2 regions of the Neorhizobium sp. 2083 genome follow, and region 2 is predicted to be linked to the other one. Evidence: riboswitches for the same ligand, from Rfam matches in the RefSeq annotation. Region 2 holds a riboswitch; the other holds the start of a gene.
The links. Region 2 has a riboswitch for cobalamin ahead of J2X76_RS31275 (class I SAM-dependent methyltransferase). Riboswitches for the same ligand answer to the same signal wherever they lie in the genome.
Positions count from the first base shown of each region.

Region 1: another riboswitch for cobalamin. It lies ahead of J2X76_RS03690 (aromatic ring-hydroxylating dioxygenase subunit alpha); the one in region 2 lies ahead of J2X76_RS31275 (class I SAM-dependent methyltransferase).

Region 1 covers NZ_JAVDTC010000001.1:691,311-694,715, reverse strand. The annotation lists gene J2X76_RS03700 (L-threonylcarbamoyladenylate synthase) at 1-357, opposite strand, end outside; gene J2X76_RS03695 (DUF6656 family protein) at 391-1,005, opposite strand; cobalamin riboswitch at 1,171-1,401, shown strand; gene J2X76_RS03690 (aromatic ring-hydroxylating dioxygenase subunit alpha) at 1,503-2,747, shown strand; gene J2X76_RS03685 (BA14K family protein) at 2,868-3,293, shown strand.
Region 2 covers NZ_JAVDTC010000017.1:4,174-7,578, forward strand. The annotation lists gene J2X76_RS31265 (molybdopterin cofactor-binding domain-containing protein) at 1-123, shown strand, start outside; gene J2X76_RS31715 (c-type cytochrome) at 126-500, shown strand; gene J2X76_RS31270 (FAD-binding oxidoreductase) at 861-1,325, shown strand; cobalamin riboswitch at 1,594-1,797, shown strand; gene J2X76_RS31275 (class I SAM-dependent methyltransferase) at 1,910-2,587, shown strand; gene J2X76_RS31280 (ABC transporter substrate-binding protein) at 2,593-3,405, shown strand, end outside.

The DNA.
Region 1 (3,405 bases), on a different contig from region 2:
GACCGTGTCGAGCCCCGCCGTCGCCAGCGCATGGATGCCGCTTTCGGGCTTCAGGGGAAGGATCAGGGTGAGGGGACCCGGCCAGAAAGCTTCCGCAAGTTTTCGCGAAATGGGATCGAACTCCGCATAACGCTCGGCCATGTCGAGGTCCGACATGTGGCAGATCAGCGGGTTGAAGCGCGGCCGGCCCTTCGTTTCATAGATCCGGGTGATGGCGGCGGGATTGGTGGCATCGGCCGCAAGCCCGTAGACCGTTTCGGTGGGGATTGCCACCGGCAGGCCGTCGCCAAGCACGGCGCAGGCTTTGGCGAGCGCGCCGTCATGCTCCCGGGTGATGTCGATGATCTGAGCCGTCATGTCCGCCCGTCAATAACGCGGACCAGTCCGGCTTCAAAGCTTTTTGATGATCTCGCGAAGCATTTCATTGGAAGTGCCGAGCATCAGCACGTTCTTGATCGCTTCCGTCGGATCGTTGGTCTGGAACAGCAGGCCGTTCTTGCGGATCGAGCGGTTGATCTGCAGCGGCTGGCCGGCCTCGCGTTCGACCGCGACGGCAAAATACATGCGCGAATAGGCCGTGCTGATCCGCTCGAAGAACGTTTCCTTGTCGCCGATCTCGGAGAAGAAGTTGGCGATGTAGAAGGACCAGCTGACCGGCACGCCGCGTGCAAGCAGAGTTCTTGCCGCGGTGACGTGGCAGTAGCCGAGATGCGGCCGTTCATCGAGCGTGTGATGAAAGACGATCTTCGGGAACTTGATCGAGCGGTGGAAGGAGTTGATCCGGTTGTGGCTGGCTTCTCCGGCTGCCTCGAGCCTCTTGCCGGTGCGCTCGGCGACTTCGTCATGGGTGAGATAGCGGCGCTCGGCCGGCAGCCAGATCGGATTGTAGCGGGCAATGCGCCCCGTCCGCAGGAATTCCGAATGGGCAGCCGTTTTCACGACCACCGGCGCCGGAGGCTTTGGTGGAGGGGCGTCGTAGTAGCGGATCTTTCCCTTTGCCTGCACGGTGGCGTCGCTCCCATTCGAGCCGGGATTTTATGGCCTATCTGTTAATGACAGGTTTCGCTTTCGCGGAGCTGGAGTGTTGCATTTTGACCCGTTTTGCCGCTGTCGCCAACGCGGTTGCCGATGTCGCAATGTCGCCTATGCGACACGCATGCTCGATGATTATATCCGCTTCGATCTCAGGGTGCCGCCGAACTAGGGAGGCGGAGAATTGGGAAGCCGGCAGGGGCCTTGAAAACCTCGATCCGGCGCTGCCCCCGCAACGGTGGTGGAGCAACAAAGCCTGGCATGAGCCACTGGGAAAGAGCCGAAAAGGCCGCCCGGGAAGGCGCTGGGCCCGTCCCCTCAAGGGACAGCTCCTGAGCCCGGAAACCAGCCTCGGGACAAAAGACGACGACCGGACGCGGCGGGCGTTCGGGACAGGGTTTGGGGTGGGCCTTGAGGCCGGCCGGCATTTCCATGTCCTTCCGCTGTCCATTTTTGACGAGGAAGGTTATATGGAAATTCGCAATCAGGCCCTGCGGCAGCTCAAGAACCGTCGCGAAGGTTTCAGCCTCGAGCAGGCCTTCTATACCGATCCCAGTTACTACAAGCTCGATCTGGAAATGATCTGGTATCGCGACTGGCTGTTCGTCGGCCATGATTGCGAGTTGCCCAAGGCTGGAGCCTATTTCACCCTGCAGATCGGCGATTATCCGGTCGTCGTCGTGCGTGGCCGTGACAACCAGATCCGCGCCCTGCACAACACATGCCGTCATCGTGGCAGCCGCGTCTGCACCAAGGAGCATGGCTCGGCGGTCCGGCTTGTCTGTCCCTACCATCAATGGACCTACGAGCTGGACGGCTCGCTTCTGGTCGGCCGCCAGATGGGCCAGGACTTCGACAAGACCCAGTTCGCCATGAAGAAGGTCCATTGCGAGAGCGTCGCCGGCTATATCTTCATCTGCCTTGCCAATGAAGCGCCGGATTTCGCGCCGGTCCGGGCCTCGATCGAACCTTATCTGGCACCGCATCGCCTGTGGGAAGCCAAGGTCGCCCACCAGTCGACGATCATCGAGAAGGGCAACTGGAAGCTTGTCTGGGAAAACAACCGCGAGTGCTACCACTGCGCCGCGAACCATCCGGAACTCTGCCGCACCTATCCGGAATCGCCGACCGCGACCGGCGTCCAGGGCGCCAAGGACGATCCGGTCATCGCCGCCCATTGGCAGCGCTGCGAGGAGGCCGGGTTGCCGAGCGAATTCCGCATGGACGAGACCGGCCAGTTCCGCGTTGCGCGCATGCCGCTGATCGAGGATGCCGAGAGCTACACGATGACCGGCCGCAACGCCGTCCAGCGCAGGCTTTCCGACGACGTGACGATCAACTCGATCGGCACCATGCTGCTCTTCCACTATCCGAGCAGCTGGAACCACATTCTCGGCGACCACGCGATCTCGTTCCGGGTCACCCCGCTTGGGCCCGAGGAGACGGCGGTCACCACCAAATGGCTGGTTCACAAGGATGCGGTCGAGGGCGTCGACTACAATCTCGAAGAGCTGACGCATGTCTGGAACATGACCAACGACCAGGACCGCCAGATCGTCGAGGAAAATGCCTTCGGCATCCGCTCGCCGGCTTATGAACCTGGTCCCTATTCGCCGCTGCACGAAGGCGGCGTCATGCAGTTCGTCGAATGGTATTCGAACTTCATGGTCAACCGGCTGCAGGGCGACCAGGCGAAGCTTTCGATCGTCGCCTGATCTATTGCTGCTTATCGCCAATTCGTGATCGGCCGTTCGTTGCGAAGCGGCCGGTCATAGGAACGAAGTCCTGTGGCCTGCGTTAGGTTTTCAATCGAAAACCATGAGAGGAAACCCAGGATGAGTGCTTTTCGTTTGCGCCTGACCGCGGCGGCGGTCGCCGTCGCGACCACATTTGCCGGCCTTGTGCCCGCGCAGGCCATCCAGATGCCCGCTCCCCCGGCCGGCATTTCCGACACCGGCAATATCACCAATGTCCAGCTGCTGCGGCGCGACTACGGCCGGCGTGACCGCTACGGCTGGTATGGCGGCCACCGCGGTTACCGCGAACGCCGCCCCGGTTATCGCTACCACAACGGTTTCTGGTTCCCGTTGGCAGCCTTCGGTGCCGGCGCGCTTATCGGCGGTGCCATCCAGGCGGACCGGGGTTACGGCAGCCGCCACGTCGCCTGGTGCGAAAGCCGCTACCGGACCTATCGAGCCTTCGACAACACTTACGTAGCGAGCGCCGGTATCCGCCGATCCTGCGTTTCGCCCTACAGGTAATCAGGCATTGGTCGTCTCAAGACGAAAACCCGGCCGCTGCAGACGCGCGGCCGGGTTTCCTTCGTCGGAACGACGTTAATCACGCATTCAGGATGAATTTCCTAAAGTCGCG
Region 2 (3,405 bases):
CCCGGAGGGATAGGCGAGGCAGCGACGTCTGCCGTCTTCCCTGCCGTCACCAATGCCATTTTTGCAGCGACCGGCAAGCGCATCAGAACATTGCCAGTCAATCCAGAAGAGCTGAAAGCGTGACTATGCTACATGCACTACGTTCGATCTTGTCCATCGCAACGGTCTGCATCCCTGGCCTAGCCGCCGCGGACGCAGGCGACCCGCTTCGGGGCCAGCAGCTCTTCAGCCGTTGTTCCGGGTGTCATTCGGTTCAACCCGAAACGAAGTCCGCGCCCTCCCTTAACGGCGTCGTTGGGCGAAAAGCTGGGTCCGTCGAGGGCTATGCCTATTCCACCGCACTTTCAAACTCTGGCATCATCTGGACCGAAGATGCACTTGACAACTATCTCGCAGGCCCAGCCAAGGCGGTGCGCGGAACGCGAATGACCCTCAGCGTTCCAAGGGATCAGGATCGGGCGGACATCATCGCCTATCTCAAGTCGCTTGGTGGTCAGTGAAGCGTTTCGTCGAGTGCTTTTAATTTACCGACGCCCACCAGGATGAATGTTTGCGGATGACCTTGCCGCGCTCTTGGAGTTCGCCCTCATCTGCCATGCGGAGCCCGGGGGTAATAAACCCTACCTATTGCAGCATAGCTCGACGCGGGCGGAATGACTGCGTTTACGTCACCTCTCGAAAGCTCCTTTTTGCGCGGCTATCGCCAACGACGCGACAACCGCTGCAATAGCGTGGGCGATCAGCCCAAAGAATGCGACGCCAAGGCGTAGACCACCGGGTCGTCGTTCAGCCCCAAGCCGTAAGCGGCCTTCGCCGATGCGGCAAGACGCAACGGTGCTAGGATCGTCGAGGAGGTCGACGTGAAGGCGATACGCAAGAGCGCCTACGGTTTCGAGGTGAAAACCTCCGACGGCATTTATGCCGCCGCCAACCTGCTGAATACCGCCGGCGCCTGGGGCGCGCGGATATCGGCGCAGTTTGGTGAAACGGTACCGATCCGCGCCAGAGGTCCGCAGATGGGCGTGACGGAACCGCTACCGCATCGCATCCTGCCTGTTGTCGGCGTCTGGGCGCATGACCACGGCGGTGGTTATCTGCGCCAGGTCGAGCGCGGCAATATCGGTTTCGGCGGCGGAGCCGAGCGCACCGATGTCCCGCTTGAGACCGGCCATGCCAAAGCGGACCCAGCCCGCCTGCCGGGCCAGTTGCGCTCCCTACTGCCGATCCTGCCGATGCTCGCCCATGTGTCCGTCATCCGCACCTGGTCCGGTTGCGAAGGCTATGTCGAGGACGGTCTCCCGGTCATGGGCGCGTCGGCGACGTGATGGCCGAACTGATTGCGGTTGGGGCGACGGAAATACCCATTTACGATTTCCGGATCGGGCGCTTTAGATCGACCTATTCGCCTTGAAGGGGTACGAACTTACGACCCATCCAAACTTTGATTCAAAGTTTATGCAGATCAGAGATATATGCTTTTCCAACGTTAAGAGCCGAAGGAGAACTTAATCCTGACAGCAACTCGTCGTTTTCTATGGTTCTTGAATATACGTCCTGAATTGTAGATGCGGTTGACACCTCGGCGCTTTCAGGTAAGCCTCCTTCCGTCGAGGTCCCCGACGGTGTGAGCCGGTCGGGGCTAAGAGGGAATTCGGTACGCCGCAAGGCCATTCCGGAGCTGCCCCCGCAACTGTGAGCGGAGAGCCAAGTCCAACTAGCCACTGGGATTGCCCCCGGGAAGGCGGACAAGGCGACGAACCGTGAGCCAGGAGACCTGCCCCGACAGATTGAAGCTCGATGGCCGGGGCGCGCCGTCGGAGCGGCGTCGTGGCTCATTGTCCTGACAGGAATGAGTTGGTTCGTCCTCCGGATTGCCGCTGCCAAACGGCAAATGGAGGAAAAGGACCGGATGCAACTTGTCTCCCCTATCACTGCCGCCAATATGGCAGACCATTGGAATGCTCGCGCCTGGAAATTCGATGGGACCGCATCCCATCGTCGCGACGCCTCATCATGGCGTGCCGTATTCCGTGCCGCGTTGGGCGATGAATCACGCGATGTTGTCGACCTTGGATCGGGAACGGGTGCATGCGCGCTCCTAGCAGCCGGCCTTGGCCATCGAACGACTGCAGTTGATGGTTCTTTAGAGATGCTTTCCCATGCCAAGGCGGCCGCCATCGAAGCCGGTATTGACATCGATTTTATCAACAAGACAATGGACGAAGCGGCGTTGCCGTCCGAGAGCGCCGATATCGTCACTCTTCGCAACGTTCTCTGGACACTTGAAAACCCGCAGGCAGCGCTCGCACTGGCGCGCAGGATCCTGCGACCCGGCGGAAAGCTGCTGCTGTCTGATGGGCTTTGGTTTCGGCATCGCGTGAACGACAGCCGCGATCAGTTCGGCGCAGATCTCCCTTTCTATAATGGCCTGACCGAGGCCGATGCTCGCCACCTCCTGGCTGACGCCGGGTTCGGTCGAGTCGAAAGCTGGCGCCATCTGATGCCCGGCGATCCATACGGCGCAGTCTACGACGATCCAGACACGCCGATCACCTTTTTCATTCTCACCGCAATCGCCCCGGAGTGATCCTCATGTCTCGCAATATCTGGTTAGCCGCGTTGATCGCGGCTATGTTTGGCGCACCTGTCTCGTTGTTCGCGCAGGACGAAATGCGCGTCGTCGAGCCCTTCCAGCTTCAGAAGCTCGACACCCAGACAGGAGGTTTTCAGCTTCGGGCCAACGGAGTGACGGAGACCCTGGTCCAGACGAACCCGGAGGCCGCCACCCTGCCAGCACTTGCCGAGCGATGGGAAACCTCGGCCGACGAGCTTCAATGGATCTTTCATCTGCGTCGCGACGTCACCTTTCATGACGGCAGTCATATGACACCAGGCGCCGTGGCCGCTTCCTTTACGGCGCTTCTTCCTCGCGGCAGCCTGATCAAAAATGCAAAGGTAAAAAGCGTCACCGCTGGTGACAGCACTGTGACGTTCACGCTGGAGCAACCATTCGCCCCGCTACTCGCCTACTTGCTCGACCCGGCCGTTCCAGTCTTGGCCCCGTCATCCTTCGGTCCAGGTGGAGAGGTCACCAGCATCGTCGCGACCGGGCCGTACCGCATTGAAAGCGCCGAGCTACCGCAGGGGCTCAATCTTGTCCGGCACGATGGCTATTGGGGTAAAAGGGCAAAAATCGAGCGGGTTCGCGTGGACGGCGTACCGAATCCCGAAACCAGGGTGAATATCGCGCTTGCGGGCGAAGGCGACCTCGTATTGGAAATCCCGACCACGGCTGTATCGCGGGTCGATCGTTCTGGCGAAGCGCATATCGTTCGTGCGCCGGTCCCGCGTGTCGTGATGATGCTGATCAATGTCAAAAAACCTCAGTTTGCGGACGTCGAAATC